Regions from separate parts of the Serratia grimesii genome, predicted to be linked through region 4. Evidence: predicted binding sites of a transcription regulator. Region 4 holds the regulator's gene; each other region holds the start of a gene.
What was found. Region 4 encodes PurR, which represses purine synthesis genes. Its sites were predicted from a motif close to CANGCAAACGTTTGCNTG; they were not measured.
Positions count from the first base shown of each region.

Region 1: a site for PurR is predicted at 3,613-3,630, ahead of SGBXF1_RS23630 (nucleobase:cation symporter-2 family protein). Genes of this name have one in related genera too.
Region 2: a site for PurR is predicted at 2,093-2,110, ahead of carA (glutamine-hydrolyzing carbamoyl-phosphate synthase small subunit). Genes of this name have one in related genera too.
Region 3: a site for PurR is predicted at 2,940-2,957, ahead of raiA (ribosome-associated translation inhibitor RaiA). Genes of this name have one in related genera too.

Region 1 covers NZ_LT883155.1:5,061,606-5,069,756, reverse strand. Annotated here, with positions in the region: gene fabY (fatty acid biosynthesis protein FabY) at 1-324, shown strand, start outside; gene SGBXF1_RS23635 (AsmA family protein) at 369-2,030, opposite strand; gene SGBXF1_RS23630 (nucleobase:cation symporter-2 family protein) at 2,159-3,559, opposite strand; gene gltS (sodium/glutamate symporter) at 3,802-5,013, shown strand; gene recG (ATP-dependent DNA helicase RecG) at 5,072-7,153, opposite strand; gene trmH (tRNA (guanosine(18)-2'-O)-methyltransferase TrmH) at 7,150-7,845, opposite strand; gene spoT (bifunctional GTP diphosphokinase/guanosine-3',5'-bis pyrophosphate 3'-pyrophosphohydrolase) at 7,851-8,151, opposite strand, start outside.
Region 2 covers NZ_LT883155.1:691,332-699,482, forward strand. Annotated here, with positions in the region: gene SGBXF1_RS03235 (glycosyltransferase) at 1-674, shown strand, start outside; gene dapB (4-hydroxy-tetrahydrodipicolinate reductase) at 1,042-1,863, shown strand; gene carA (glutamine-hydrolyzing carbamoyl-phosphate synthase small subunit) at 2,334-3,482, shown strand; gene carB (carbamoyl-phosphate synthase large subunit) at 3,499-6,723, shown strand; gene kefF (glutathione-regulated potassium-efflux system oxidoreductase KefF) at 6,902-7,459, shown strand; gene kefC (glutathione-regulated potassium-efflux system protein KefC) at 7,452-8,151, shown strand, end outside.
Region 3 covers NZ_LT883155.1:867,459-875,609, forward strand. Annotated here, with positions in the region: gene tyrA (bifunctional chorismate mutase/prephenate dehydrogenase) at 1-848, shown strand, start outside; gene pheA (bifunctional chorismate mutase/prephenate dehydratase) at 893-2,050, opposite strand; Phe leader region at 2,093-2,219, opposite strand; gene pheL (pheA operon leader peptide PheL) at 2,171-2,218, opposite strand; gene raiA (ribosome-associated translation inhibitor RaiA) at 2,340-2,681, opposite strand; gene bamD (outer membrane protein assembly factor BamD) at 2,994-3,725, opposite strand; gene rluD (23S rRNA pseudouridine(1911/1915/1917) synthase RluD) at 3,857-4,834, shown strand; gene yfiH (purine nucleoside phosphorylase YfiH) at 4,834-5,565, shown strand; gene clpB (ATP-dependent chaperone ClpB) at 5,696-8,151, shown strand, end outside.
Region 4 covers NZ_LT883155.1:2,323,653-2,331,803, forward strand. Annotated here, with positions in the region: gene cfa (cyclopropane fatty acyl phospholipid synthase) at 1-197, opposite strand, end outside; gene punC (purine nucleoside transporter PunC) at 538-1,746, opposite strand; gene punR (DNA-binding transcriptional activator PunR) at 1,870-2,814, shown strand; gene purR (HTH-type transcriptional repressor PurR) at 2,811-3,836, opposite strand; gene cydH (cytochrome bd-I oxidase subunit CydH) at 4,160-4,249, shown strand; gene sodB (superoxide dismutase [Fe]) at 4,303-4,881, opposite strand; gene SGBXF1_RS11020 (C40 family peptidase) at 5,078-5,899, opposite strand; gene SGBXF1_RS11025 (Grx4 family monothiol glutaredoxin) at 6,314-6,661, shown strand; gene rnt (ribonuclease T) at 6,813-7,502, opposite strand; gene gloA (lactoylglutathione lyase) at 7,585-7,992, opposite strand.

The DNA of each region.
Region 1 (8,151 bases), 2.4 Mb from region 4:
TTTTCCCTTGCTACGCTGACTGCTTGGGGTCTGATCTGGTTGTTGCTGCGTGAACGCCATCTGGGGGGCACCATTATTCTGGCTGATGCCCACATTCGTTACAGCAAGCCAATCACTGGCCGACCGCGAGCGGTGGCGGATCTCAGTTCATTGAGCGGAGATCTTGCTCGCCTGGCTCGTGGTCGGCGTGCACGCGTGCAGGCAGAGGTTCATCTGTTCGGCGACGATGACAGAGGGGCAGTGTTTGAAGGCACTTACATGGTGTTGCCTGCTGAACCAGATGTGCCTTTGGATCAGGGCGGATGTGAGGCAATAGACAGTTGATATTGTGGCCCTCTCAACTCAACGTCGAGAGGGCCAATCAACCATTAAGGCAGTTGTTGGTTAACCGTCTGACCGTCACGTGCGGTGGCCTGCAACTGGCCCTGCAATGAAGCCTTAAATGGCCCATCACTGTTCAACAAGCCCTTCAACTGTAATTGCAGATTACCATCACCCTCCAACGGAACAGACTGCCATCCCCATTGCTGCAGCGTGTTTACCGGCACTGAACGCCCATTCAGCGATAGCGTAAAGGGTTTGCCCGGCAGTTGTTCTATGGTGGCTTTGGCTTCCAGCAACCCTTGAGGCATAAAAGCACTGAGATCGGTAACGTTGATCTGCCCGTCATTGGCGTTTAGTGCCAGTGATGGGCGACGAACGTCGATCTTATTGAAGGTGGCTTCACTGCCGTTCAGGTTGAGCGTACCGGACCAGATGCCCCATTGGTGGTCGCGTGCCAGCAGCAGGTTGCTGCCGTAACCGTCCAAGGCGGTGACCTGGAATGGGAAGGCCGGGTTGATATCGATGATCAGGTTGCGATTGGTGGTCAACTTATTGACATATACCTCCGCCAACCAGTGTGGCAGCGGTTGTAACCATAACGCACGCCAGTCACTCGGTAAGGTGTACTCCAGTGCCGCGACAGCCACCTCATCGAGTTGCAGTCGGTTGTTGGCACGCAGCCAGTTGCCCGAGGTGCGCAACAGCCCGCCTTCCCAGCGGGTGGTGAACTGCTGAATAGCGATACCGGCGGGTGAGAGCCGCATATTCATGATCGGATCAATCAGGTGGAAGCCGCCGTCGATTAGATCACTGGCGTTGAAGTTGAGCGAGCCGTCTGGGCTACTCCAGTCGCCCTGTTGGAAGGTGACGTTTTGCAGTGACAGGTCGAGATCATTGAATGCCCACTCTTTTCCTTCTAGCCGTGCATCAATCAAATCAAAACGTTTAAGCGTAATTGGTGGCATGGCGGTAAAGCGTTGCCAGAACTGTTCCAGCGTGAGTGGCGTCTGCAGACGCACACCGCTCAGACGCAGTCGCTCCACCTGCCAGCTGCCGTCGGCGCTGCGGGTGGCTACACCCGTCAAATCACCTTGCGCCAAATCGGCACCGAAGTTACTTAGGAGCAACTGGTTTTGTTTAAGCTCGCCCTGTACCAGGACTTGCGAGGCGGGGATGCCGTTCAGTGTCATTGAGCCCGCACTGAACTGGAACTGGTTGTTTTCGCCCAAGGGGTGGCCGACGTTGGGTTGCCATGGTGTGATGCCAGCATTGACCTGTTGCGCGTTGAGCTGCCAGGTTTCATCGTTGGATTGCAGCGCCATATTGCTCAGTTGCAATACATCGGCCTGTATTGGCAATCCCGCGTCTTGCTGTTGGAGGTTAAGCGTACCGTCGCGCAATGTTACGCTATGGAAATAACGCGGCTCGGTAATTTGGCGCAGGCTGAGACCCAGGTCCAGACGTTTGGCGACCAGTGATGGCGGCTGATTTTTTTTAGCCAACTGGACATCTTCCAGACTGATTTGGCCGGGTTGACCCCATGAGTGAGAGAGTTTCGCCACCGACAGGCGATATTCGCTATGATCGCTGACCCAGCGGCTTAACCAGCCCGCAGCCCAACGGGTTTGCCCGATGACGTACAACAATGCAATGGCCAGCACTACCAGCAGTAGCAACGTCAGCAACAGTTTCCCGATAAATTTCATCGTCTACATCCGCGTCGGTCAAAAAAGATACCCTGTTTATGCCGTAATTAGCTGGGCATCTCAAGTGCAATGGTCTGATAGGCAATAAAAAACGGCCGCAAGCGGCCGTTTGACAAGCTGTGTGACAGTTATTGTTTTTCGTGTTCGTGCGGGAATATCAGGTTCAGCACGATAGCGGTGATACCACCGGCAGCAATGCCAGAAGAGAGCAGGGTTTTCAGCCAGTCCGGCGCGAACTGTAAGATCAGTGGTTGCTGAGAGACACCCATGCCAACGGCCAGTGAGAGCGCCATGATCATGATCGCGCGGCGGTTCAGTCGTTCACGTGACACGATGCGTACACCCGACGCGGCAATGGTGCCGAACATCACAAGGGTCGCACCGCCCAAGACCGGTTCAGGAATGTGCTGGACGAAACCGGCTACTGCCGGGAACAAGCCCAACACGATCAGCATCAACGCCACTACGAACCCCACATAGCGACTGGCAACACCTGTCAGTTGGATCACACCATTGTTCTGACCGAAGCATGAGTTGGGGAAAGTATTGAACACTGCGGACAGCATAGAGTTCAGGCCGTTGGCGAGCACGCCGCCCTTCAGGCGTTTCATGTACAGCGGGCCGCTGACCGGTTGTTCCGATACGTCAGAGGTCGCGGTGATATCCCCAATGGTTTCCAATGACGTGACCATAAAGATCAGCATCAGCGGTAGCAGCAGGTTCCAGTCAAAGCCCAAACCGTAATACAGCGGTGTTGGGATGATAATCGCCGCTGTTTCGGTGGCAGGCTGGGTTTCTGGCAACATCCCCATTGCCCATGCCAGAAGGTAACCAACCGCCATGGCGATCACCAACGAGGCGACGCGAAGGTACGGGTTACGCTGGCGATTAAGCAGAATAATGACCAAGAGTACGGCGCCGGCCAACATCAGGTTTTTTGGCGCGCCGAAGCTGTGATCATTCATCGCGGCATAGCCGCCACCGATGGAGGTCAGTCCGACCTGGATCAGCGACAAACCGATAATCATCACCACAATGCCAGATACCAGCGGGGTGATGATGCGGCGCGCCAGATGCAGTACGCGAGATAACAGGATTTCGGTGCAGGAGGCGACCATCAATGTGCCAAACAGTGCTGCCATCATGGTAGGGACATCGGCGCCACCGTTTTTCAGTGCCAGTCCACCCATAATCAGCGGTGAAACGAAGTTAAAGCTGGTGCCTTGAATCGATAGCAGGCCAGAACCGACCGGTCCCCAGGTTTTAATTTGCAAAATAGAGGCCAAACCGGAAGCAAATAACGACATGCTGATGATGTGCTGGGTGTCTTGTGCCGGTAGACCTAATGCCTGACAGATCAACAGAGCTGGGGTGATCACCGCAACAAACATCGCCAGCAGGTGCTGACCGGCGGCAAACAGAGTTTGCGGCAGTGGTGGTCGGTCTTCCAGACGATAAATGAGTTCGCTATTGCGAGGCGTTGAGGATGCTTTTTGCACTGCATCGAGCTCGGCAGATGGCATGGTCATGATGTGGCATTTCCGGAAACGGCAAAGCAGGCATTTTAATGATTTGCCCCATAAAAGCAAACGGTTGCGCGTTAATATTCTGTTAGCAGAATCGACGGTTATGTCGCATTTTCATTCATTTTTTCTTGTATTATCAGCGTTTTTTACTTCTAATCCTGCACTCATCAAGTTTTAAAAACTAAGCGGTTTTCTATAACTTATTATTTATTAATTGGATCTTTCCCCTTACATGGAGTACCTGGATGTTTCATCTTGATACTTATGGCACGTTAGTCGCGGCAACACTGGTTTTGCTCCTTGGGGGCAAATGCGTCACCAGTATTCCTTTGTTAAGAAAATACACCATTCCCGCACCTGTCGCCGGTGGCTTGCTGGTGGCTATTCTGTTATTAGCGCTGAAAAAGCTCGCAAACTGGGAAATCAGCTTCGATATGTCGTTGAAAGACCCGTTGATGCTGGCCTTCTTTGCCACTATTGGTCTCAATGCCAACCTGGCGCGGTTGCGCGCGGGCGGCAAGGCATTGATGGTATTTTTGTTTGTGGTGCTGGGTTTGCTGCTGGTGCAGAACGCTATCGGCATCGGCATGGCGAAAATGCTTGGTCTGGATCCGTTGATGGGTCTGATCGCCGGTTCCATAACCCTTTCCGGCGGCCACGGTACCGGGGCGGCCTGGAGTAAGTTGTTCATTGAGCGTTACGGCTTTGAAAATGCCACGGAAGTTGCGATGGCCTGCGCCACCTTTGGGTTGGTATTGGGCGGCCTGATCGGCGGTCCGGTGGCGCGTTACCTGGTGAAGCATTCTTCTACACCAGAAGGCTCTCCGGATGACAGCGTTCAGCCAAGCGGTTTTGAAAAACCGGAAAGTGGCCGTTTAATTACCTCGCTGGTCATGATTGAAACCATAGCGATGATTGCCATCTGTTTGAGCCTGGGTCAGCTGATCTCTGGCTTACTGAATGGCACGGTGTTTGAACTGCCAAACTTTGTCTGTGTGCTGTTTGTTGGTGTGATCCTCAGTAACACACTGGCCTTCACGGGTTTCTATACCGTGTTTGAGCGAGCCGTGTCGGTACTGGGCAACGTTAGCCTGTCGTTGTTCCTGGCGATGGCGTTGATGAGCCTGCGGTTGTGGGAACTGGCTTCCCTGGCATTGCCGATGTTAGCGATTTTGGCGGTGCAGACGCTGGTGATGGCGTTGTACGCGATTTTCGTCACCTATCGTGTGATGGGCAAAAATTACGATGCTGCGGTATTAGCTGCAGGCCACTGCGGCTTCGGTATGGGCGCCACGCCTACGGCGATCGCCAATATGCAGGCGATTACCGATCGTTTCGGCCCATCGCATCTCGCGTTTCTGGTGGTCCCTATGGTGGGGGCGTTCTTTATTGATATCGCCAACGCGATTGTGATTAAGCTGTATCTGCTGCTGCCGGTATTTCCAGCGATTGGCTGAGTTGTTGTTGTCATAAACGAAAAGGGCGCCAATTGGCGCCCTTTTCTATAGCAGGAGGTTAGGCATTGGAATAACGTGCCTTTTCCGGCAACCAGCGTTCAACCAGCGCACGGGCATGTTCCGGGTACTGTTGATGTATATGGCGGGCGACGCGTTGTACTTCCGGGATCATCGCTTGGTCGCGTAGTAAATCAGCCACTTTGAATTCAGCACTGCCGGTTTGGCGTGTACCCAAGAGTTCGCCTGGTCCGCGAATTTCCAGATCGCGCTGGGCAATAACAAAGCCGTCATTGCTGTCCCGCAGTACTTGCAGACGCTTCTGTGCGGTTTTGCTCAACGGCGTTTTGTACAACAGAACGCAGTGTGAAGCCACGGCGCCACGGCCTACGCGGCCGCGTAACTGATGCAATTGTGCCAGTCCCAACCGTTCTGGGTTTTCGATGATCATCAGGCTGGCATTGGGCACATCGACACCAACTTCAATCACTGTCGTTGCCACCAGTAGTTGCAATTCGCCCTGTTTAAAAGCCTGCATCACCGCCTGTTTTTCTTGCGCCTTCATGCGACCATGCACCAGCGCAACGTTCAGATCGGGTAGCGCGGTTTTCAGCTCTTCCCACGTGGCTTCTGCCGCTTGGGCTTCCAACAGCTCAGATTCTTCTATCAGTGTGCACACCCAGTACGCTTGCCGGCCTTCTTCCATGCAGGCGCTTTTTACCCGCTGGATAATATCGGCACGTCGTGTGTCGGGAATGGCGACGGTAGTGACTGGCGTTCTGCCCGGTGGCAGTTCATCTATCACTGACGTGTCGAGATCGGCATAGGCAGTCATCGCCAGTGTGCGTGGGATTGGCGTGGCGGTCATGATCAACTGATGGGCATGGAAGCCTTGCTCTTCACCTTTTTCCCACAGCGCTAGGCGCTGGTGTACGCCAAACCGGTGCTGCTCATCAATGATCACTAACGCCAGACCTGAAAATTGTACTTGTTCCTGGAAAATGGCGTGCGTACCAACCACCATCGACACCTGCCCGCTGGCAATCGCTTCTTGCTGCGCGATACGCGCCTTGCCTTTTTGCTTGCCAGCCAGCCAGCCGACCTCCAACCCCAGCGGTTCAAACCACTGACGAAAATTGTTGGCGTGTTGTTCGGCCAACAATTCGGTGGGCGCCATTAATGCCACCTGCTTACCGTGGGCGATGGCGCGCAGTGCCGCCAGTGCCGCTACCAGCGTTTTGCCGGAGCCAACGTCGCCTTGCACCAGACGCATCATTGGGAAGCCTTTTTGCATATCGGCTTCGATGTCGGCCACCACGCGTTCTTGTGCACCAGTAGGTGCAAAGGGCAACTGAGTGAGGAATTGTTTTTTAAGCCGATCGTCCGGCATCAGGGGGAGCGCCTGATAACTTTGTGCACCGGCGCGCACCGCCAGCATGCTGAGGTTATGTGCCAGTAATTCTTCCATGATCAGACGTTTTTGCGCTGGGTGTTTACCCAGCTCCAAATCTGCCAATTGGATATCCGGCGGTGGGCGATGCAGAGCATGTAATGCCTCTGGCAGGCTCATTAAGCCACCGCTCAACTCCGATGGCAGTAGCTCGGTAATCGCACAGGTATCCAGCAACTCCAGTGCTTGATCGGTGAGTTTGCGAAGCGTGGCCTGTCGTATGCCTTCGGTGGTTGGGTAGACCGGCGTCAATGATTCTTGCAGCTCAACCTCGCTGCTTTCCCCCTGAATACGGTATTCAGGATGAATAATCTCTGCGCCATGATTACCGCGTTTAACTTCGCCATAGGCGGTTACGCGACGACCTGTTGCCAGGCTATTTTTCATCGCCGCATTGAAGTTAAAGAAACGCATGGTGAGCAGGCCGGTGCCGTCACTGATCTGGCAAGTTAGCATGCGCCGCCGACCAAAACTGATGTCAGTACGCAGAACTTCGCCTTCTACCGTGGCAAAGATACCTGGTTGCAGGTCGTTTATTGGATAAAGCCGGGTACGGTCTTCATAGCGTAACGGCAGGTGGAGCAGCAGATCTTGAATGGTTTCCAGGCCAATTTTGGCCAGTTTCCCCGCCTGGCTGGCTCCAACCCCGGAAAGTGTGGTCAGTGGGACAGCATCCAGCAGGCGGCCTTTCATTTGCGTACCGTGGCTTGCATGGTTGCCCACCATTCGGCATCGGCGATCACTTGACCTTGTTCGTCAATGTGCGGACGTGGCAGCTTTTTACGTTTTGCCACGTTGGCTAGCACCGGGTAACCGCCTTCGAACAACAGACGCTGCTGTTCTTCTTCATCGAGCATGCTGCGCTCGCGGCGATACAGGCCGGCATTTTGTCGCTGACGTTGTGCTTCATACAGGATCAGTGCTGAGGCGACGGAGACGTTGAGTGATTGCACCATACCGATCATTGGAATAACGATGTCTTGATCGGCAAGCCGCAGAGCTTCTTCGGTAATACCGGTTTTTTCCTGACCCAGCAAAATGCAGGTAGGGCGGGTGTAATCCACTTCGCGGAAATCCACTGCGCGATCTGAAAGGTTAGTTGCCAGAATTTGCATACCCTGACTTTTCAGGTGGGTCACTGCGTCGGTGATGGTGCGGTGGGTTTTTACATTGACCCAGCTATTGCTGCCTGCTGCGGAGGAGACCAGGGTTCGCATGCGCGTGGTTGGCCATACTGCATGTACCTGATGCACGCCGACGGCGTCGGCGGTACGGATAATGGCGGAGACGTTATGCGGTTTGTGCACCTGTTCCAGGCAGACCGTCAGATCCGGCTGCCGGGTTGCCAGCATTTCACAAATCCGCGCATAGCGTTCAGGGCTCATAGGCGCTAATTTCGGTTACGGTTAACTTTAATAACATCCGGCATAATACGGATTTTACGCATAATATTTGCCAGATGGATGCGATTACGGGTGGTTAAGCGGATAAAGGCGCTGTAAACCCGACCGTCTTTCTCTTCGGTATTCAGGCTTTGAATATTGGACTCAGCCGCATTGATTGCAGCTGTCAGGTTGGCCAGTGCTCCCTGATGGTTAAACATGTCCACTTTGATCTCGGCGATGAATTCCTGCTCGATGTCTTTGTCCCACTCTACCGCCATGAATTTTTCAGGCTCTTTCTGGTAGCCG
Region 2 (8,151 bases), 1.6 Mb from region 4:
CGTTTACTGATGCATTGATTGGCGGCTGTGATCGCTTCTTGCAACTGGCCACTCCGGCGCTGGAATATCCCCGTGACGATTTGCCTGACAGCGTGCGCTTTATCGGTCCATTACGCCATGTAGCGACGGCGGAGCAGACCCCAGATCTGTGGGATGAGTCAGATCGTCGTCCGTTGGTGATCGTCTCGCAGGGCACGCTGGCGAATGTCGATCTGCACCAGTTGATTGTGCCAACACTGAAGGCGCTGTCGCAGTTACCAGTGCGGGTTTTGGCGACCACTGGCGGGCGTTCGGTCGAAGCACTGTTGGCGTTGTTGCCTGCCAACGCTAAGGTACAAGAGTTTATCTCTTTCGATCACTGGTTGCCGCAGGCGGCGCTGCTGATCACCAATGGCGGTTACGGTTCGATCAACGCCGCGTTGGATCACGGTGTCCCCTTGATTGTCGCCGGTACGGGGGAGGATAAACTCGAGGCAGCTACGCGGGTGGTCGCTGCGGGCTGTGGGGTAAACCTACAGACCAGCAATCCGGATGAAGCACAGTTGAGGCAGGCTGTGCGGCAGATTCTGGCACAACCACTGTATCGACAGCGTGCGGCGCTGGTCCAGGCTGATTATGCTCGTCATGATGCGCTGGCGATGATCGCTGAGGAAGTGGTGGCATTAACCGGGTGAACAACCCGTTTCATGACCTTTTAGGCACCCTTCGTGGTGCCTTTTTTATGCAGTTTTATCCAGTCAAAACTGCATGATTATGTACAATCGCGAATGGGTGTTTATTGCAGCGAATGTTAACCCATTGACAGCATTACTGATGAAAAGCAGGGAATATCATAATTTTCTAATTATGAAATGAATCCTCTGGTGGTGATAAGGTGTGGCAGTTAACCTGAACCAATATCCCCACTATATTTGAAGTGGCATCCGTGTTGGCTGTGTTCACTCACCCGTAAGAGTACGTTCATCGGGGAAAACGCCTTTGCAGCCTGGGTGTCGCTCTGATTATCTCGGGTGCTGATATCACAATGACAAGAGAGCATGTATGACTGATTCACAAATCCGCATTGCGATTGCGGGTTCCGGCGGCCGTATGGGTCGTCAATTGATCCAGGCGGTACAACAGACGCCTGGTGTGGTGCTGGGTGCGGCGATTTCACGCCCGGGTTCAAGTCTGATCGGTGTTGATGCTGGTGAACTGGCAGGCATCGGTACGTTGGGCGTGGCTGTTAGCGACAGTCTGGAAAGCGTTGTCGATGATTTTGATATTCTGATCGACTTCACTCGTCCGGAAAGCTCCCTGATGTATCTGGCTTTCTGCGTCGAGCATAAAAAAGCTATCGTGATCGGCACCACCGGTTTTGACGATGCGGGCAAAGATGCCATCCGCGCTGCTGGCGAGCAGATTGGTGTCGTGTTTGCTGCCAACTTTAGTGTGGGCGTTAATCTGGTGCTGAAACTGTTGGAAAAAGCTGCCCAAGTGATGGGTGACTATACCGATATTGAAATTGTAGAAGCACATCACCGCCATAAAGTGGATGCCCCGTCAGGGACCGCGCTGGCGATGGGGGAAGCGATCGCCGGTGCGCTAGGGCGTGATCTTAAGGAGTGCGCCGTGTATGCACGTGAAGGTTATACCGGCGAGCGTGACCCAAAGAGTATCGGCTTTGCCACTATTCGTGCTGGCGACATTGTTGGTGAACACACAGCCATGTTTGCCGACATTGGCGAGCGGGTGGAAATCACCCATAAAGCCTCCAGTCGCATGACTTTTGCCAGTGGCGCAGTTAAAGCCGCTATATGGTTGAATAACTGTGATAAAGGTCTGTTTGATATGCGTGATGTACTGGGTCTTGACCAGTTGTAATTAATTTATACACCATCGTGATGTGGTTGTATTAATCATAACCATATGATTAAAGGACAATAATTTTATTGTCCTTTTTTTTAACATGAAAAATGATGTCTTCGTCATAATTATTGTTAGTGACGTGTATTTTTTTGTGTTTTTGTGGGTTTTTTCGTTCGTAATAGGCGTTGGTGATGTTTTCAACCCGATATTGGGTCTTCATTATTGCTATTTTCTGTCATCCCATCCCGCAACCGTTTACCAGCCCGAGTTTAGCGGTGTTTTTATGGCGACTGAGGCTATTAAACGCCGAGAAGTGCAAAAATAAGAGAAAAAATGGCGCTTTGGGTAGACAAGTGAAGCACTCATCATTAAAATGCGCCCAATTTGCCAAAAATTGACCTTGAGGGCGGTTTTTGCATTGATTTAGATCGCGATATCTGAATTAATATGCAAATATTGTGATTGATTATTCCTTGGAGGGTGTTTTGATTAAGTCAGCGCTATTGGTTCTCGAAGACGGAACCCAATTCCACGGTCGGGCCATCGGGGCAGAGGGTACGGCAGTGGGGGAAGTGGTCTTCAATACGTCGATGACCGGTTATCAAGAAATCCTCACTGATCCTTCCTACTCCCGCCAGATCGTTACTCTTACTTATCCCCATATCGGCAATGTCGGCACCAATGCTTCCGACGAAGAATCCTCCGCTGTACACGCCCAAGGCCTCGTCATTCGTGACCTCCCACTGATTGCCAGCAACTACCGCAACGAAGAAGGCCTGTCTGAATACCTGAAGCGTCATAACATCGTGGCGATTGCCGATATTGATACCCGCAAGCTGACTCGCCTGCTGCGTGAGAAGGGTGCTCAGAACGGTTGCATCATCGCTGCTGACACACCGGATGCTGCTTTGGCGTTAGCGAAGGCGAAAGCCTTCCCAGGCCTGAAAGGCATGGATCTGGCTAAAGAAGTGACCACCCAGGAAGCTTACAGCTGGCAGCAGGGTAGCTGGACACTGGAAGGCGAACTGCCGGAAGCCAAGACAGCTTCTGAACTGCCATTCCACGTTGTGGCATATGATTACGGCGCCAAGCGCAACATCCTGCGTATGCTGGTGGATCGCGGCTGCCGTCTGACGGTAGTACCGGCACAGACCCCGGCAGATGATGTATTGAAGATGAATCCGGATGGTATTTTCCTGTCCAACGGCCCAGGTGACCCAGAGCCCTGTGATTACGCTATCACGGCGATTAAACAGTTCCTGGAGACCGACATTCCGGTGTTTGGCATCTGTCTTGGCCACCAGTTGCTGGCACTGGCTAGCGGCGCAAAAACCGTGAAGATGAAGCTTGGTCACCACGGCGGCAACCACCCTGTGAAAGACCTGGATAACGACTGCGTCATGATTACTGCGCAGAACCACGGTTTTGCGGTGGACGAAAATAACCTGCCGGCCGAACTGCGCATCACGCATAAATCCTTGTTTGACCACACGGTGCAGGGCATTCACCGCACCGATAAAGCAGCGTTTAGCTTCCAGGGTCACCCTGAAGCCAGCCCGGGCCCACATGATGCCGCGCCGCTGTTCGATCACTTTATCGAACTGATCGAGACTTACCGTTCTAACGCCAAATAATCAGGAGCAGTAAAAAATGCCAAAACGTACAGACATAAAAAGCATCCTGATCCTCGGCGCTGGCCCGATTGTTATCGGCCAGGCGTGTGAGTTCGACTACTCGGGTGCCCAGGCGTGTAAAGCGCTGCGCGAAGAGGGTTACCGGGTAATTCTGGTGAACTCCAACCCGGCCACCATCATGACCGACCCGGAAATGGCAGATGCGACCTACATCGAGCCAATCCACTGGGAAGTGGTGCGTAAAATCATCGAAAAAGAGCGTCCAGATGCCGTGCTGCCGACCATGGGCGGTCAGACCGCACTGAACTGTGCACTGGAGCTGGAACGTCAGGGCGTGCTGGCCGAGTTTGGCGTGACCATGATTGGCGCGACCGCTGACGCGATCGATAAAGCTGAAGATCGTCGCCGTTTTGACGTAGCAATGAAGAAAATCGGTCTGGACACCGCGCGTTCAGGCATCGCACACAACATGGAAGAAGCGCTGGCGGTTGCCGCTGACGTTGGCTTCCCATGCATCATCCGTCCTTCCTTTACGATGGGGGGTACCGGTGGCGGCATCGCTTATAACCGCGAAGAGTTCGAAGAGATCTGCGAACGCGGTCTGGACTTGTCACCAACCAAAGAGCTGTTGATTGATGAGTCGCTGATTGGTTGGAAAGAGTATGAGATGGAGGTGGTGCGCGATAAGAATGATAACTGCATCATCGTCTGCTCGATTGAAAACTTCGACGCCATGGGCATCCATACCGGTGACTCAATCACCGTAGCACCGGCGCAGACGTTGACCGACAAAGAATACCAAATCATGCGTAACGCCTCGATGGCGGTGCTGCGTGAAATCGGCGTGGAAACCGGCGGCTCTAACGTACAGTTCTCGGTTAACCCGAAAACCGGCCGTTTGATCGTCATCGAAATGAACCCGCGCGTGTCCCGTTCTTCGGCACTGGCGTCGAAAGCTACAGGCTTCCCGATTGCTAAAATCGCCGCCAAGCTGGCAGTGGGGTATACGCTCGATGAACTGATGAACGACATCACGGGTGGTCGTACGCCTGCATCGTTTGAACCGTCTATCGACTACGTTGTGACTAAAATTCCTCGTTTCAACTTCGAGAAATTTGCCGGTGCTAACGACCGTCTGACCACGCAAATGAAATCCGTTGGTGAAGTGATGGCCATTGGCCGCACCCAACAAGAGTCGCTGCAAAAAGCCCTGCGCGGTCTGGAAGTCGGTGCCACAGGTTTTGACCCGAAAGTCAGCCTGGATGACCCGGAAGCGTTGACCAAAATTCGTCGTGAGCTGAAAGATGCGGGCTCTGACCGTATCTGGTACATCGCTGACGCCTTCCGTGCTGGCCTGTCAGTTGACGGTGTATTCAACCTGACCAACGTTGATCGCTGGTTCCTGGTACAGATTGAAGAACTGGTGCGCCTGGAAGAGCAGGTTGCCGAAACCGGCATCAACGGCCTGACCCAAGAGTTCCTGCGTACCCTGAAGCGTAAAGGCTTCGCTGATGCACGTTTGGCCACTTTGGCTGGCGTCGCCGAAAGCGAAATCCGCAAACTGCGCCACGGTTATGGCCTGCATCCGGTTTACAAACGTGTGGATACCTGCGCAGCAGAGTTCGCCACCGACACCGCTTACATGTACTCCACCTATGAAGAAGAGTGTGAGTCCAACCCGACCAATGACCGTCCGAAAGTGATGGTGCTGGGCGGTGGTCCGAACCGTATCGGCCAAGGCATTGAGTTCGACTACTGTTGCGTACACGCCTCGCTGGCGCTGCGTGAAGATGGTTACGAAACCATTATGGTCAACTGTAACCCGGAAACCGTGTCTACCGACTACGACACCTCTGACCGCCTGTACTTCGAGCCGGTGACGCTGGAAGACGTGCTGGAAATCGTGCGCATCGAGAAGCCGAAAGGCGTGATCGTGCAATACGGCGGCCAGACTCCGTTGAAGTTGGCGCGTGAGCTGGAAGCTGCCGGTGTGCCGATTATCGGTACCAGCCCGGATGCCATTGACCGTGCCGAAGACCGTGAGCGTTTCCAACAAGCGGTGCATCGTCTGGGCCTGAAACAGCCGGCTAATGCCACTGTTGCCACCATCGAACAAGCGGTAGAGAAAGCGGCGGGCATCGGTTATCCGCTGGTAGTGCGTCCATCCTATGTGCTGGGTGGCCGTGCGATGGAAATCGTGTATGACGACATCGACCTGCGTCGTTATTTCCAGAACGCGGTCAGCGTTTCTAACGACGCGCCAGTGCTGCTGGACCGCTTCCTGGATGACGCGGTAGAAGTCGACGTCGACGCCATTTGCGACGGCGAGCGGGTGCTGATTGGCGGCATCATGGAACACATCGAACAGGCGGGCGTGCACTCCGGTGACTCCGCTTGCTCACTGCCGGCGTACACCTTGAGCAAAGAAATTCAGGATGTTATGCGTCAGCAGGTTGAGAAATTGGCGTTTGAGCTGCAAGTTCGTGGCCTGATGAACGTACAGTTTGCTGTGAAGAATAACGAAGTCTACCTGATTGAAGTCAACCCACGTGCAGCACGTACCGTGCCGTTCGTCTCTAAAGCGACAGGTGTACCCTTGGCCAAGGTGGCTGCGCGTGTGATGGCAGGCAAAACACTGGCTGAGCAGGGCGTGACGGAAGAAGTTATCCCGCCGTACTACTCAGTGAAAGAAGTGGTGTTGCCGTTCAACAAATTCCCAGGCGTTGACCCGATTTTAGGGCCAGAAATGCGCTCTACCGGGGAAGTGATGGGCGTTGGGCGCACCTTCGCAGAAGCCTTCTCCAAGGCGATGCTTGGTAGCCAGTCAGGCATGAAAAAACAGGGCCGTGCACTGCTGTCAGTACGTGAAGGCGATAAAGCCCGCGTGGTGGATTTGGCCGCAAGCCTGCTGAAACAGGGTTTCGAGCTGGATGCAACTCACGGCACCGCAGTGGTATTGGGCGAGGCGGGGATTAACCCACGTCTGGTCAATAAGGTGCATGAAGGTCGTCCGCACATTCAGGACCGTATCAAGAATGGCGAGTACACCTACATCGTTAACACCACGGCTGGTCGTCAGGCGATTGAGGATTCCAAGCTGATTCGCCGCAGTGCACTGCAGTATAAAGTGCATTACGACACGACCCTGAACGGCGGCTTTGCCACCGCGATGGCGCTGAAGGCAGATCCAACCGAGCAAGTCACTTCGGTACAAGAGCTGCACGCACGCATCGGTAAGTAATCTCCCATTGCCATAACATCCGGGCGCCGCAGTTAACTGCAGCGCCCTTTTTTATCTCTTTCAGTCAATTTGTTGTGTCGCGTTAAAAATTTCCGCTATCAATCAATACGTAAACTGTCACTCTTGTGATTGGTATATGCTTGAAGTATTGGCAAGGAACGAAGGAACGACGACAACCATGATCCTGATTATTTACGCCCATCCGTATCCACGGCATTCCCATGCCAACCAACGTCTGTTACAGGCGGTAAAGGATCTTCCCGAGGTGGAAGTCCGTTCGTTGTATGAGCTGTATCCCGATTTCAACATCGATATCAATGCTGAGCAGCAAGCCTTGGAGCGCGCCGATCTGGTGGTGCTGCAACACCCGATACAGTGGTATAGCCAACCGCCGCTACTGAAACTGTGGATTGATAAAGTGCTGGAACATGGCTGGGCTTATGGCCATGAAGGCGATGCTTTGGTGGGGAAAGATGTCCTCTGGGCCGTTACCAGTGGTGGGGATGAACACCATTTTGAACTGGGTGATTACCCCAATTTTGCAGCATTGGCACAACCACTGCAGGCGACAGCATTGTATTGTGGCATGAACTGGCAGCCCTACTTTGCCGTGCATAACACCTTTACTTGCAATGAACCGGCGTTGATTGCTGCCGGTGAGGCTTACCGCCAGCGTTTAGTTGCATATCTGATGGAACACAGTGAACCGGCGGAGCAGGGAGTTGAGCATGGATAATCACAACATGATGATTGAGGGGCTGATCTATCTGGGATCGGCTGCGCTGTTCGTGCCGATTGCGGTACGACTCGGCCTGGGATCGGTGCTCGGCTATCTGATTGCCGGCTGTATTATTGGTCCCTGGGGATTGAAATTGGTGTCCGACGCGGAGTCGATCCTCACCTTTGCCGAGATCGGCGTCGTGCTGATGCTGTTTATCATCGGGCTGGAACTGGATCCGAAACGGTTGTGGACACTGCGTGCTTCGGTGTTTGGCGGCGGTATTATGCAGATGGCCGCCTGTGGGCTGGCACTCAGCGCCTTCTGTTATTTCCTTGGGCTGGATTGGAAGGTGGCGTTGCTGATTGGCCTGACGCTGGCGTTGTCCTCTACGGCGATAGCCATGCAGGCCATGAGCGAACGTAACCTGACGCCGTCACCGATTGGTCGCAGCGCCTTTGCCGCTCTGTTATTCCAGGATATTGCGGCGATCCCGCTGGTTGCGATGATCCCATTGATGGCCAGCAGCGGTGCTGTCACCACCTTGGCGACCTTTGCCCTGTCGGCGGCCAAGGTCGTGGGGGCATTGGTCACGGTAGTGTTGCTCGGCCGCTATGTCACTCGACCGCTGCTGCACTTTGTTGCCCGTTCCGGTATGCGTGAAGTCTTCAGTGCCGTGGCACTGTTCCTGGTCTTTGGTTTTGGCATTC
Region 3 (8,151 bases), 1.5 Mb from region 4:
AAACCCTGAATCCACAGCTGCGTCCGATTGTCATTATCGGCGGTAACGGCCAAATGGGCCGGTTGTTTAATCGTCTGCTGACGCTGTCCGGCTACCAAGTCAAGGTATTGGATCAGCAAGATTGGCCGCAGGCCGATGCTTTGCTGGCAGACGCCGGAATGGTGATTGTCAGCGTACCTATTCACGTGACCGAAAGCGTCATTGAACGGTTACCGCAGCTGCCGGCGGACTGTATCCTGGTCGATCTGGCTTCGGTAAAAAATCGTCCGTTGAATGCTATGTTGGCTGCTCATGCCGGTCCTGTGGTAGGTCTGCATCCGATGTTTGGTCCAGACGTTGGCAGTGTAGCCAAACAAGTTGTGGTGTATTGCGATGGTCGCGAGCCGCAAGCCTATCAATGGTTGCTGGCGCAGCTGCAGGTATGGGGCGCGCGTTTGCACCGTATTAGCGCGGTTGAGCACGATCAGAACATGGCCTTCATTCAGGCACTGCGCCATTTTGCGACCTTTGCTTATGGCTTGCACCTGGCAGAAGAAAACGTTCAGTTGGAACAGTTACTGGCACTCTCTTCACCGATTTATCGGTTAGAGCTGGCGATGGTCGGGCGGCTGTTTGCTCAGGATCCGCAACTGTATGCGGATATCATCATGTCGTCGGAAGAGAACATTGCATTGATCAAGCGGTACTACCAACGGTTTGGTGAGGCGATAAAGCTGCTGGAACAGGGCGATAAACAGGCCTTTATTCAAAGTTTCCAGAAAGTAGAGCATTGGTTTGGTGACTATGCGCAGCGTTTCTTGGTGGAAAGTCGCTCGTTGTTACGTCAGGCGAACGACAGCCGGCAGTAATAGCGTATTGGGGTTCGGCACTGCCGAACCCTTTTTTATCGCATTTAGGACGGATTGACCGGGACCACGTTGTCACTGGGGTAGCAACCCAGCACCTTCAGCGAACGCGTGATTGGCGTCAGATCCCTCAACGCTTTCTGCATCGCTTCAGAACGCAGGTTAGCCTGCACATCGATATAAAACATTTCTTCCCACGGATTACCGTTAATTGGGCGAGACTCCAGTTTGGTCATGATGATGCCGTTATCGCGCAGTACCAACAATGCTTCTACCAACGCGCCTGACTGTTGACCGGTAGCCATAATCAACGTCGTTTTAGCCGGGACTTGTTCTGAGACGTCAATAGCTTTACGCGCCAGCACAATGAAGCGGGTAATGTTCTGCTGTTGATTGGCCAGATTATGTTCCAACACCTGTAGACCATAGAGTGCACCGCCAGCTTCGCTGCCCAATGCGGCAGCTTTTGGTGAGTTCAATTTGGCAACTTTTTCCATCGCTGCTGCGGTGCTTTCACAATACTCAATTTTCCAGTGCGGGTAGCGGTTAATGAATTGGCTGCACTGTTGGAATGGCTGAGGGTGGCTATACACGGTTTCGATCTGTGCAAGGTCAGTATCATTGGCAACCAGGACGCAGTGATCGATAGGGTTGGTCAGTTCGCCGACGATCGACAGGCTGGTGTGCTGCAGCAGATCGTAGACGTCGTTAATCGAACCTGAACTGGTATTCTCGATTGGCAGAATGGCGTAATCCGCCTGACCAGTTTCGACCTGGGTAAAGATATCCTGGAATTTCTGGCAACCGCATTCGATCAACTGATCGAAATGACGCGCGGCGTATTGACGCGCAGCCAAGTGTGAATAAGACCCCTTAGGGCCAAGGAATGCGATGCGGGCGGAATGCTGGCTGATTTGATTGAGTTGGCTCTGTAATAGCGCCTGCTGAGTCAATACAGAATCTTCGATAATCAGTTGGAACAAGCGAGTGACGTAAAAACCGTCCAGGTCATAGGGCTTGGCTGCAGCGATCAGGGCATCCAGCAAGTCGCGCTCACGCTCTTTATCGCGGATTGGCCGATGGGAGTGGAGTTTGGTTTTGCCTACTTCTACCGCCAGCTCACGGCGCTCTGCCAGCAAGGACAGCAATTTCAGATCCAGTGCGCTGATGCGTTTGCGCAGCACGAGTAACGGGTTGTCAGTCATAATCAGCTTCTGCCTTGTATTTTTATACGTTGTAAAATAGCCATAAAAAAAGCCCCCTGTTTTCAGGAGGCTTTGCTGTTCGTCTTCGCATTCTTTATCACACGACGAAACGCCTCCCAATCAGGGGAAGGTAAAAAAGAATGCGAAGAAAAACGGTTTACGGACCATGTGTTATCCAGAGTGTGTGATACAGGTTTTAAAGTAACCGCAGGCTTTTATCTCGTCAATAAAAAAACCAGACATCAAACGCGCCCTCAGGCGCGTTTGATGTGAAACAGCCGCTAAACGGTTATTCCTGTTCCGGCTCTACTTCCGGAATAATGTCCTTCACGCTGGTCGCGGCACGGCGTGCTTCGCCTTTATGCTGCACCTTATTCAACTGGCGCTCCAACTTGGCGATCAAATCGTTAACGGCGGTGTACATGTCATCATGTTTTGCGCTGGCAACTAGCGGGCCGTTAGGTGTGGTAATGGTGGCGTCGGCAACAAACCCTTGTGGTTCTTTGGATAGAACGATATGCGGGTTAATCAGTTGGGCCTGCCATTTTTCCAGTTTGGTGAGACGGTCTTCGACGTGACTGCGGATTGCGGGAGTGATATCCATTTGTTTGCTGGTAATGTTCAATGTCATATAACTTACCTCTCTGTCTTTCCGTCTTGGATGGATCCAGCATACCTCGCTTTTTGTTTAAATGCGTGATGTAAATCACGTTTTTTTGTCACTTTTTGCAAAGTTAGTTCAATCTGTGATTCAGCATTTGTATTGGCTATCTAACGCTTGAGTCTTGTGAGCGGAACGCGCATTATTGAAGGGATGCGCGGTGGGGCATTATTGCTAACACTGTGTTTTTGCTTGTGTATTTATCCTGTTTTGGCTAAGTATTCGGCAAATGAAAACGGCAGCCTCGGCTGCCGTTTTGTTTTTCTACTGTTGCCAATCAGGTTATGCTGGGTTGGCAGCAATCACTTTGCCCACTTTGTCGGCCTGACCGTTCAGTTGCAGCTGCTTATACGCATTTTCCATCAGCGGCAACGCATCGCGCGTCGCTTTGGTATCTGGGTATTCACGCAGCATCTGCTCGGCGCGATTAACGACCGCGACGTAGGCACCGCGTTTAGTGTAGTATTCCACCACCGAAAGCTCATACTTGGCCAGGCGGTCTTTCAGATACACCAGACGCTTGTTTGCATCGGTCACGTACTGGCTGTTCGGGTACTGCTGAATCAGCTGGCTGAAATCGCGAAACGCCGCGCGTGCATGCTGAGGATCTCGGTCTGAACGATCGACCCCGAAGAAGCCTTGCAATGCACTGTCATCCAACGCCATATCGGTCAGACCACGCATGTACATCACGTAGTCGATGTTCGGGTGCGTTGGGTTCAGACGCATGAAACGATCGATAGACGCCTGAGCCAGCGGTAAATCGGCAGATTTGTAGTAGGCATAAATCAGATCCAACTGGACCTGCTGAGAGTACGGCCCGAAAGGATAGCGGTTATCTAACGCTTCGAGTTGCGTAATCGCGCCCTTAAAGTTACCGTCCTGCAGTTTTTGCTGGGCAGTAGCATAGATTTCCGAAGGTGGGTTGTCGGGAACCGCATCCTTGGATGTGGAGCAACCTGCCAGCGCCAGGCTCAACGTGGCTGCCGCCACCAGATATTTCATACGCGTCATGACGTTTTGATTATCCTCAGGGTGTTATTCCGGGAGACTGTCCGTTAAGCTCCCGACAAAGACCAGGTACAATAGCACATTATATTAAACGGCATCGCCGTGAAAACCCAACGTTAACGAAGAAGCTGCATATGGCACAACAAGTACAACTCACCGCAACGGTGGCCGAATCTCAACTCGGACAACGTTTAGATCAGGCTTTGGCCGAATTGTTCCCTGATTATTCACGATCTCGCATAAAAGATTGGATCCTGGACAATCGGGTGCAGGTCAATGGCAAAACGATAAACAAACCGAAAGAGAAGGTGCTGGGGGGAGAGACGGTCGCCATTGATGCACAGATAGAAGAAGAGGCACGCTGGGAACCGCAGGATATCGCCCTGAATATCGTTTACGAAGACAGTGATATTTTGGTGATCAACAAACCACGCGATCTGGTTGTGCACCCTGGCGCCGGTAATCCGGACGGCACTGTGCTCAATGCATTGCTGCACTATTATCCTGAAATTGCCGATGTGCCACGTGCCGGCATCGTGCACCGTTTGGATAAAGACACCACCGGTCTGATGGTGGTGGCGAAAACCGTTCCAGCACAAACTCGACTGGTCGAAGCACTGCAGGCGCGTGAAATTACGCGTGAATATGAAGCGGTTGCTATCGGTACCATGACTGCAGGCGGTACCGTTGAGGAGCCAATTTCGCGCCACTCAACCAAACGCACCCATATGGCAGTACACCCAATGGGCAAACCGGCGGTGACGCATTACCGTATTATGGAGCACTTCCGCGCACATACTCGTTTGCGTTTGCGTCTGGAAACCGGTCGTACTCACCAGATCCGTGTGCACATGTCGCACATTAACCATCCGCTGGTGGGTGATCAGCTATACGGTGGCCGTCCACGTCCGCCAAAGGGTGCGTCAGACGCATTTATTGCCACACTGCGCGGTTTCGATCGCCAGGCGCTGCACGCCACCATGCTGCGTTTATATCATCCGATCAGCGGTATCCAAATGGAGTGGCATGCGCCGCTGCCACAGGATATGGTCGATCTGATTAACGCACTGAAAGCTGACACCGAAGAATTCAAAGATCAGATGAACTGGTAATGGATTCGCTCATCTTGCCGGATTGGCCGCTGCCTGCAGGCGTAAAAGCCTGCAGCACAACCCGTAGTGGTGGCGTTAGTGTGCCACCCTATGATTCGCTCAACCTCGGAACCCACGTGGGTGATGAGGCTCGGGCAGTCGCGGATAACCGCCAACGGCTGGTGGTGGGGGCAGCTCTACCGCAGATGCCGGTTTGGTTGGAACAGATACATGGTACGCGTGTCGTACGGTTAGATGGGCGAACGCCGACCGATCTGCGTGCGGACGCGGTTTACAGTAATGTGCCGGGGCAGGTGTGTGCAGTGATGACGGCAGATTGCTTGCCGGTGCTGTTTTGCTCGCAGGCCGGTGATGAAGTGGCCGCAGCCCATGCCGGTTGGCGCGGGTTGTGTAATGGCGTGCTGGAACACACGGTGGCAGAGTTTGCCACTGAGCCAGCAAACATTACCGCCTGGCTCGGTCCGGCGATTGGTCCAGAGCAGTTTGAAGTCGGGCCAGAGGTGCGTACTGCGTTTATAAATGTAGATGCCGACGCTACCGCTGCTTTTACCCCACAGGGTGATAAATTCCTGGCTAACATCTATCTACTGGCACGCCAGCGCTTACAGCGCGCAGGTATCCACGCTATCTACGGTGGTGATCGCTGTACGGTGAGCGAAATCAGTCATTTTTTCTCCTATCGCCGCGATGGAATAACCGGACGTCTGGCAAGTTTAATCTGGGTGATATAACCTATTGAATTAGGACGGTCCAAAGACGCATGATGTAGTACCGAAAATATACAGTCGAAATAACCTTGAAAATTTGAGGGATGACCTCATTTAATCTCCAGTAGCAATTTCGACCAATCTTGGAGGTGTTATGCGTCTGGATCGTCTTACCAACAAATTCCAGCTTGCCCTCGCCGATGCCCAATCTCTTGCACTTGGGCGCGACAACCAGTTTATTGAGCCGTTACATCTGATGAGCGCCCTGCTTAATCAGGAAGGGGGCACGGTTCGTCCACTTTTAACTTCTGCCGGTATTGATGCAGGGCGCGTGCGCACTGAAATCGAACAGGCACTGTCTCGTCAGCCTCAAGTCGAAGGTACCGGTGGTGACGTTCAACCGTCTCATGAACTGGTGCGTGTCCTTAACCTGTGTGACAAGCTAGCGCAAAAGCGGGCGGACAAATTCATTTCTTCCGAACTCTTTGTACTGGCGGTGCTTGAGGATCGCGGGACATTGACCGATCTGTTGAAAGCGGCCGGTGCGACAACCGATAAAATCAGCAAGGCTATTGAGCAAATGCGAGGTGGAGACAGCGTGGAAGACCAAGGTGCTGAAGACCAACGTCAGGCATTGAAGAAATACACTATTGATCTGACCGAGCGTGCCGAGCAGGGCAAACTTGACCCGGTTATCGGCCGTGACGAAGAGATCCGTCGCACCATTCAGGTGCTGCAACGTCGTACCAAAAACAACCCGGTGTTGATCGGCGAGCCTGGCGTGGGTAAAACCGCCATCGTCGAAGGTTTGGCGCAACGCATTATTAATGGTGAAGTCCCGGAAGGCCTAAAACATAAACGTGTGCTGTCCCTCGATATGGGGGCGCTGATCGCCGGGGCCAAATACCGCGGTGAGTTTGAAGAACGTCTGAAAGCGGTGCTGAGCGATCTGTCCAAACAGGAAGGCAGTGTCATTCTGTTTATTGACGAACTGCACACAATGGTCGGCGCGGGTAAAGCCGATGGCGCGATGGATGCCGGTAATATGTTGAAACCGGCGCTGGCGCGTGGGGAACTGCACTGCGTCGGTGCCACCACGCTGGACGAATATCGCCAGTATATAGAGAAGGACGCGGCGCTCGAACGTCGTTTCCAGAAAGTCTATGTGGCAGAGCCTAGCGTTGAAGACACCATCGCTATCTTGCGTGGCCTGAAAGAACGTTATGAACTGCATCATCATGTGCAGATCACGGACCCGGCGATTGTTGCGGCGGCGACATTGTCGCACCGATACATTTCTGATCGCCAGTTGCCGGATAAGGCCATTGACCTGATCGATGAGGCCGCGTCCAGCATCCGTATGCAGATGGACTCAAAACCAGAATCACTTGATCGTCTGGAGCGCCGCATCATCCAGCTTAAACTGGAGCAGCAGGCACTGAGTAAAGAGTCAGATGACGCCAGTAAGAAACGCCTGGAAATGCTTAGCGGTGAGCTGGAACAGAAAGAGCGTGAATATTCAGAGCTGGAAGAAGAGTGGAAGGCGGAAAAAGCTTCACTCTCCGGTACGCAGAATATCAAAGCGGAACTTGAGCAGGCCAAGATCACCCTGGAGCAGGCGCGTCGCGTCGGCGATCTGGGGCGTATGTCGGAACTGCAGTACGGCAAGATCCCAGAGTTGGAGAAACAGCTTGCCGCTGCCACATTGGCTGAAGGCAAAACCATGAAGCTGTTGCGTAACCGGGTGACTGACGCAGAAATTGCCGAAGTGCTGGCACGTGCCACCGGTATTCCGGTCGCCAGAATGCTGGAAGGTGAACGTGACAAGCTATTACGCCTGGAGCATGAACTGCATACACGGGTTATTGGCCAGGATGAGGCAGTGAGTGCCGTATCCAATGCCATTCGTCGTAGTCGCGCTGGGCTTTCAGATCCAAATCGGCCTATCGGTTCGTTCCTGTTCCTCGGCCCGACCGGGGTAGGTAAAACCGAACTCTGTAAGGCGTTAGCTTCGTTCCTGTTCGACAGTGACGATGCGATGGTGCGTATCGACATGTCCGAGTTTATGGAAAAACACTCGGTATCACGGCTGGTGGGGGCACCTCCAGGCTATGTCGGTTATGAAGAAGGGGGTTACCTGACTGAAGCTGTGCGTCGTAGACCTTATTCGGTGATTCTGCTCGATGAAGTGGAGAAGGCGCATCCAGATGTCTTCAACATCCTGTTGCAGGTATTGGATGATGGGCGCCTGACCGATGGCCAGGGGCGTACTGTTGATTTCCGCAATACTGTGGTGATCATGACCTCTAACCTGGGGTCCGATCTTATCCAAGAGCACTTCGGTCAGATGAACTACGCACAAATGAAGGAATCCGTCATGGAAATGGTGAGCCACCACTTCCGTCCGGAATTCATTAACCGTATAGATGAGGTGGTAGTGTTCCATCCGCTCGGTCAGAAACACATCGCCGAGATTGCCAAGATCCAGTTGGCGCGTCTGTACAAACGTTTGGAAGAGCGTGGTTACGAAGTGACGATGACCGAACCTGCGTTGGCGTTGCTGGGCAAAACGGGGTTCGACCCTGTATATGGGGCGCGTCCGCTGAAGCG
Region 4 (8,151 bases):
CAACCGTCCATATAGCTTTCGCCAAGGCCGAGAGAACCCTCCTGTAGAACGCGTTTAAAAAAATCGGGGTTTTTAATCTGAATATCGAAAGGGCGTGAGCCGTTTATTTCAATACCGGCCATGCTGAGCATTTCATGAGCGATACGGTACCATTGGTTGTCCTGGATGCTCACATCTTCTATACACGATGAACTCATAGCTTCTCCATCACCTTCTTCTGACTTATGACCCGCCAAAAAATAGCTTAGACAAATTCTGCGGGTGCATACGTTTACCTACGGTAAAAAGTCCCGTGGCGTCTGATATCCGACTATGAACAGAGGAAAATTTTAAGAAGGTTCCAGCGCAAGAAACGCGGGAAAGACAATCCTTAAAAAAGTGTGACGCCATGCGCGTACACAACAGCAATTTGTGATAAAGAAATTATAAAAGTGTTATTTTAAAAGGTCGTTTTGAGTATAGGCTTGCCGAGGCGCTTACTCAACTGTAAATCGCACTCGGCAAAAATATTCTTTAAGTGATTATTAATAATGACAATTATGACGCAGAGTTAGCATGTTCCTGTCGCGTTGTCTGACTGTCATCCACCACTTTACCGCGTTGCAGCATATAGCCCATTCCAGCCAATACTACCGTCGACACCATCACCGTGACTGTTGCCAGCAGGGGTTGGGCAATAAATGCCGAAACCAGCATACTGGCGACAAAACACAGGCCCAACTGCAAGGTGTTTTGCAGGGCTGCGGCTTTACCTGTGCCTTCTGGGAATGGCGTTAGCGCATTCGCCACTACGATTGGGTAGGTGGCTCCGTTGACCAATGCCATCACGCAGAACGGAATCAACAATGTGGTCAGTGTCGGCTCAGTCAGCGTGGCAACCAAGTACAGAGACACCATACTCACACCATAAGCTACCAGCAGCCACGGCAGTAACGTGTTGCCATTAATGCGATTTAATGCGGTACGGCAGCCATAACCCCCTAATAAGAAGGCAAGGGTCTGCGGTACATAACTCAGGCCAATATCATTTGGGCTGTACCCCATATCACCAAGAATAAACGGTGAACCGGTCAGCCAGGCAAAAAATCCGGCCGAACAGGCGGCAAAGATGGTGACGTTCCCGCTAAAGGCCGGTGATTTCAACAGTTGCAGGAAGGTCAGGCTGTTTTTCTTTTCGGTGGTGGGTGCCGCCTTGGCGCTTTCTTTCAATAGCAGGGTAGGCAGCAGCAGTATAACGGTGATGCCCAGCAGCACGGCGAAAATAGCGCGCCAACCCATATGGTTTAACAGCCATGCCCCGACCAGCGGTGCCAGTGCGGGTGAAAGCGCCACCAGTGGCATAATAGTGGCGAAAACACGGTTTGCCTTACCTTCACGGTAACGGTCAATGACGAGCGCTTGCCAGGTGACCGCGGCGGAACAAACCCCAATGGCCTGGATAAAACGCAGCGACCAGAGCTGAACGGCATTCTCTACCCACAACATGCCCAGGCAACCCAGGGCAAACAGGGCCAGACCAATCAATAGTACGGGCTTGCGGCCAAGGTGATCGGAAAGCGGGCCCCAGAGTAATTGTGCAAAGGCAAAGCCGGCCAGGAAGATACTCAGGCTGGCGCTGATCGCCCCGGCAGAAATTTGCAGGTCTTGCTGCATCACACCAAAAGCGGGCAAGTACATGTCGGTAGCCAGGTAACCCAGCATACTCAGACCGGCAAGATAGAACATAAAACCAAAGGAATTTCGCATGGTATTTCTCGTTAATATTTTATTGTCGCAGGTTTTTAGCGCCGGCAAGTGTATCCGGCTGGATCTCTGCTTGTGAAACGGTAATATTTGCAAAGTGCTGTTAAAAAAATTGAAGGCAAAACCATGTGGTCTGAATATTCTCTGGATGTAGTGGATGCTGTTGCCCGAACCGGTAGCTTTAGCGCAGCGGCGCAGGAATTGCATCGGGTACCCTCAGCGGTAAGTTACACCGTGCGGCAACTTGAGCAATGGCTGGCGGTACCGTTGTTTGAGCGTCGTCATCGTGATGTGGAGCTGACGCCTGCGGGTGTGCTATTTATTCAGGAAGCGCGTGGTGTCATCAAAAAAATGCTCGACACCCGACGGCAGTGTCAGCAAGTAGCCAACGGCTGGCGTGGTCAGTTGAAGATTGCCGTAGATATTATCGTCAAGCCACAGCGTTGCCGTCAGTTGGTGTTGGATTTTTATCGGCATTTTCCTGACGTTGAATTATTGGTTCAGCCAGAAGTGTTTAATGGCGTGTGGGATGCATTGGTGGATGGCCGTGCTGACATGGCGATAGGTGCGACGCGGGCCGTGCCGGTCGGTGGTGGGTTTGCCTTTCGCGATATGGGCGACATGCGTTGGTTATGCGTCGCCAGCCCCCAGCACCCGCTGGCCGCTTTAGAGGGGTTACTGAACGATGACCAGCTCCGGCCTTTCCCGTCACTGTGTCTGGAAGATACCTCACGTAATCTCCCCAAGCGGGTCACCTGGACACTGGATAACCAACGGCGGTTGGTAGTGCCGGACTGGGCGTCGGCGGTGGATTGCCTGTGCGCCGGATTGTGTGTGGGGATGATGCCCGCACATCAGGTCTTGCCGTTAGTAGAACGTGGGGAACTGGTAGCGCTACAGTTGCAGCAGCCGTTTCCTGCCAGCCCCTGTTGCCTGACATGGCAGCAAAATACGCCATCACCGGCGATGGCCTGGCTATTGGACTATTTAGGCGACAGCGAAACGTTGAATCAGGAATGGTTAAGTGAAGTGACGCCGGAAACCGCAGTGGCTTCCGGCGTGAATGACTAACGGCGGTAATCGATAAACGGACCGTCAGCAACCGAACGGCGCTCAACCAACTTAGGATGAACCTCGATCACCTGTGACTCTTCACGCTTGCTGATGATGCGGTCCAATAACATGGTGAATGCCATCTCACCCAAGCGCTCTTTAGGTTGATGAATCGTGGTCAGTGCCGGGGTGAAATAGCGCGCATTGCGCACGTTATCATAGCCAATGACCGAGATATCTTGCGGCACGCGTAGCCCAAGCTCATCGGCGGCACAGATAGCCCCCATTGCCATGATATCGCCGCCACAGAATACCGCGGTTGGACGCTGCTTCTGCGACAGTATCTGGTGCATGGCCTTGTAGCCGGATTCTGGCTCAAAGTCACCCTGGACGACCCACTCGTCGCGCACGTCGATATTGGCTTCTTCCATGGCTTTTAAGAAGCCCTGATGGCGTCCGCCCCCAGTGTTACGCGCCAGTTGGCCGGGAATGGCACCGATATCGCGGTGTCCGCGCTCGATCAGATAACGTCCAGCCAGATAGCCACCTTCGAAGGCATTATCAATGATGGTATCAGTAAAATCACCGCGTGCTGCGCCCCAGTCCATCACGACCATCGGGATGTTGCGATAATCTTCCAACATGCCGAGCAATTGGTCTGGGTATTCTGAACACATCACCAACAAGCCATCGACGCGCTTTTGCGCCAGCATCGCCAGATAGGCGCGCTGTTTGTCCAAATTGTTGTGCGAGTTACACAGAATCAGCGTATAGCCTTTGCTGTAGCAACTGTTTTCTACCGCTTCGATCACTTCAGCAAAGTAGGGCGCTTCACTAGAGGTTGCCAGCAGACCAATCGATTTGGTGTGATTGACCTTCAGACTGCGCGCCACAGCACTGGGTGAATAATGCAGCTCTTTAATCGCGGCACCCACGGCCGCTTTTGTCTCTTCGGCGACGAAACGAGTCTTATTGATGACGTGCGAAACGGTGGTGGTGGAAACGCCAGCGCGTTTGGCCACATCTTTAATCGTTGCCATGTAAAGAATGACTCCTGAACTCACATGTTGCAGTATGTAAGTGTGATGTTAATCGTTTGCCTGCGTAGATCCTTCTCCAAAGAAGCGAAAACTGAGTTTTTAGTGTGTTGAAGTCGTCAGCGCTTGGTCAGGAGGGGCATTTTGCCGGTACACAGTTGTGAACTGCGAATTTTGTCCCATATTGAGCAAAAGGGGAAGAGGTAATCGGTATTATAAACCGGGAAATGATAACAAGATTTTATTGGCCAACTGTGTGAAAATGGTTTGACGCATTAATTGTGTGCCTTTTATCCTTGGGAAAACCAATCTGAAAAGGAGTTGTAATGGATACCGATCTGAAAATGTCACTGTTCACCACTGTCTGTGCGCTGGCCGTGATTATTGCTTTTAGCTTCACCGCAGCATTGAACTGATCCCCGAAGTAAAAACAGGCGCAGCTTAGTGCGCCTGTTTGCCTCAACCCGCGTTATGCCAGGTTTTTCTCCACAAATGCCCAGTTAACCAATGCCCAGAAATTCTCCAGGTAGGTCGGGCGTGCGTTGCGGTAATCGATATAGTAGGCGTGTTCCCACACGTCGACGGTCAGTAACGGTTTGTCTTCACCGGTCAGCGGCGTACCAGCGTTCGACGTATTAACAATAGCCAGCGAGCCGTCAGCCTTTTTCACCAGCCAGGTCCAGCCGGCGCCAAAGTTTTTGATTGCAGCCTCGCTAAATTGCTCTTTGAAGGCGGCGAAAGAACCAAACGCCTGATTGATAGCGGTAGCCAATGCGCCCTGAGGCTCACCACCGCCCTGTGGCGATAAGCAGTGCCAATAGAAGGTGTGGTTCCATACCTGAGCGGCATTGTTGAAAATGCCGCCACTGGACGCCTTGATAATCGCTTCCAGAGATAACCCGTCAAACTCGCTACCTTTCAGCAAATTGTTCAGATTGACCACATAGGCGTTGTGATGCTTACCATAGTGGTATTCCAGTGTTTCTGCTGAGATGTGGGGTTCGAGAGCGTTTTTCTCATACGGTAGTGCAGGTAGTTCAAACGACATTGCTTCCTCCTTATACAGGATCCATCCGGTACTCAATTACCTGGGTAACAGGTTGGCCTGTTTTTATTGTGGGTATTTAGCTTAGCAATTTTCGCAATAAAAATCAGTGATGAGTCTGAGAAAGGTACAGGTACGGCAGTAAGCGTTGGAGAATTAAACCGAAGAGAGCGGCTGGTAAGGCCAGCCGCAGAACGAATTATCGAATGGTTTTCGGTGTCACTACACGGCGTGCGCCGATGTAATGGTTTTGCCAGTAGTCATTGTCGAGCTGGCTGATACGAATTTCTTCACCGGTGCGCGGAGACTGAATAAATTTGCCGTTGCCCAGATAGACACCTACATGGTCGGCTACGCCGCGATTGTTAATGCGGAAGAACACCAGGTCACCACTTTCCAATTCATTTTTCTTGATCGGTGCGGCGTCACGCAGGTGATACATTTCGTTAGCGGTGCGTGGCATTTTGATTTTTACCACGTCTTTATAGGCGTAATAAATCAGACCGCTGCAGTCAAAACCGGTTCTTGGTGAAGTACCGCCCCAGCGGTAAGGTTTGCCCATTTGGTCCATCAGCTTGGCCATCGCGGTTTGCTTGGCGTGCTGGTAGCGTTTCTTATGTGCTGGGGTGAGCTTCAGCGGTTTTTCATCACGTGCCAATTTAGCGGTTGCCATACCGGCTTCACGATGACGACCATAGCCTTTTTTGTAACCCTTTTTCGGCGGGGTCACTTTGATTTTGGCGATTTGTTGAGTTTTGTGTTTCGATTTGGCGCTGACGATCTTTTTAGCGGCTTTTTCTGTTTTGGCTTTGGGAACCTTGGCTGTTTTTTGCGGGGTGGTGACTTTTACTTTTTTGCTGCTAGCCTTAACCGCTTTCTTTTTCTTACGGTCATCTGGCCGGGCTTCGTTTACGTGGCTCTTGCGCTGCTCAGCGGCAATACGCGCCTGTGGCGCTGCGTGCGCCAAATTGAAGAATAGCTGTGTAAACAACAGCACAAAAAGCGTAAGAATTAAACGCATGTCGACGTTACCAACCTTGGCCCCGGAACAGATATCGAAAGAATGACAGTATTCCCGAATTTCGCCATATAAAACAGCGAAGAACTCATAAATGATAATCCATATTGTGAGAAAACGTTAATGGCATTTTTTTTGCCGAAAAATCAAACCGTTAATGTATAAAAAACCAACAGAAAACGCGTGGGGAATAATTAAACGACGTGTTTTGGTGAAAAAATATATTAGTGAAATGGCCAGATTAAAAATGTTATTCTGTCCATATGTTTTGGTCGGAAAGGCCTTGCCGGTGATACGCGACTGACAATGGGGAATGCCCTTGCAAAAGATGGCGTTTTCTTGTGACGGTTTCAGCCGCTACAATAGCCCGTGTGATGCATGTTGTAGCCATGAGATTTGGCTTGAGGAAGCAATATAATGACGACGACGATTGAAAAAATTCAGCACCAGATCGCTGAGAACCCAATTTTGCTGTACATGAAAGGTTCACCGAAATTGCCAAACTGTGGTTTCTCCGCACAAGCCGTGCAGGCATTGTCTGCCTGTGGCGAGCGTTTTGCCTACGTTGACATTTTGCAGAACCCGGACATTCGTTCCGAGTTACCGAAGTATGCCAACTGGCCGACGTTCCCACAGCTGTGGGTCGACGGTGAGCTGGTCGGTGGCTGTGATATCATCATGGAAATGTATCAGCGTGGCGAACTGCAGCAGCTGATTAAAGAAACGGCAGAGAAGTACAAACAGCAGGAAGACCAGCAGCCATAACAGGCTTGGTTTTATTGTTGGACGAGATCGGGCGGTGCCAGCTAATACTGGGCCGCCCGATTTTTTTCTCTAAACGCGTCGTTTTTCTGCTGCTGTGTACAACGTTCTTGCAACAGCAGAGAACGTTGTCCGCCAGGCCGTGATATGTAATTTAGATATCTTCGTCGGTATTGGTGGCCGCTAGAGGCCAGCCACCAAGGCGCTTCCAGCGGTTAACCAGTTCACAGAACAACTGAGCAGTTTGCTCTGTGTCATATAATGCTGAGTGCGCTTGGGCGCTATCGAATGGAATGTTGGCGGCAATACAGGCTTTAGCCAGCACGGTTTGCCCGAGTACCAGTCCGCTCAATGCTGCAGTGTCAAAGGTGGCGAACGGATGGAAAGGGTTGCGTTTCAGACTGGCGCGTTCCGCCGCGGCCATCAGAAAGCTGTGATCAAAATTGGCGTTGTGCGCCACAATAATCGCTCGGTTACAGCCCCGGTCCTTAATACCTTTGCGCACGGCTTTGAAAATAGCGTGCAGCGCATCGTGCTCGCTGACGGCACCACGCAACGGGTTACTGGGATCGATGCCATTAAAGGCCAGCGCTTCTGGTTGCAGATTCGCGCCTTCAAAAGGTTCCACGTGGAAGTGCAGGGTTTCGTCCTGCTGCAACCAGCCGTTCTCGTCCATTTTTAACGTCACAGCGGCAATTTCCAACAATGCGTCAGTTTTGGCATTAAATCCGGCGGTTTCTATATCTATGACTACGGGGTAAAACCCACGAAAACGGCCACTCAGGGCGTTAAGATCACTTTTTTCGGCCATCAGTTTCTTATCTTCATCGAATGCAGCGCGCATTATGGCAAATTTTGCGCCCGGTTGCAGGCGGTTATCACGCGGATAAAAACAAGGGCGCAAAAAGCGCCCTTGTTGATCGATCTCAGTGGCCGAGACCATGGCCTGCGTGTTTATTCTCGATCAGCTCAATCTTGTAACCATCTGGGTCTTCAACAAAGGCGATGACCGTGGTGCCACCTTTGACAGGGCCGGCTTCGCGGGTGACTTTGCCGCCGGCTTTACGGATGCTGTCACAAGTCGCAGCTACATCGTCAACACCCAGTGCCAGATGACCGAACGCGGTGCCCATTTCGTAGCTGTCGGTGCCCCAGTTATAGGTCAGCTCAATCACCGCTCCTTCGCTTTCATCGGTATAGCCCACAAACGCCAACGAGTATTTGTATTCAGGGTTCTCGCTGGTACGCAGCAAGCGCATGCCTAATACCTTGGTATAGAAGTCGATGGAGCGTTGTAAATCACCGACGCGGATCATGGTATGGAGTAAGCGCATAATTCCTCTGATTGGATGTGCCGTTGCCAACGGCGGATGGATTGAAGCGAAATCCAGTATAGCGTTGCCGCATAAAGGATTTCAATGTACGCCACGGTAGGGCGCACAATGCGCCTATAGTGACATTGTCACTTATTATGACTGCGAGGAGATAAACGC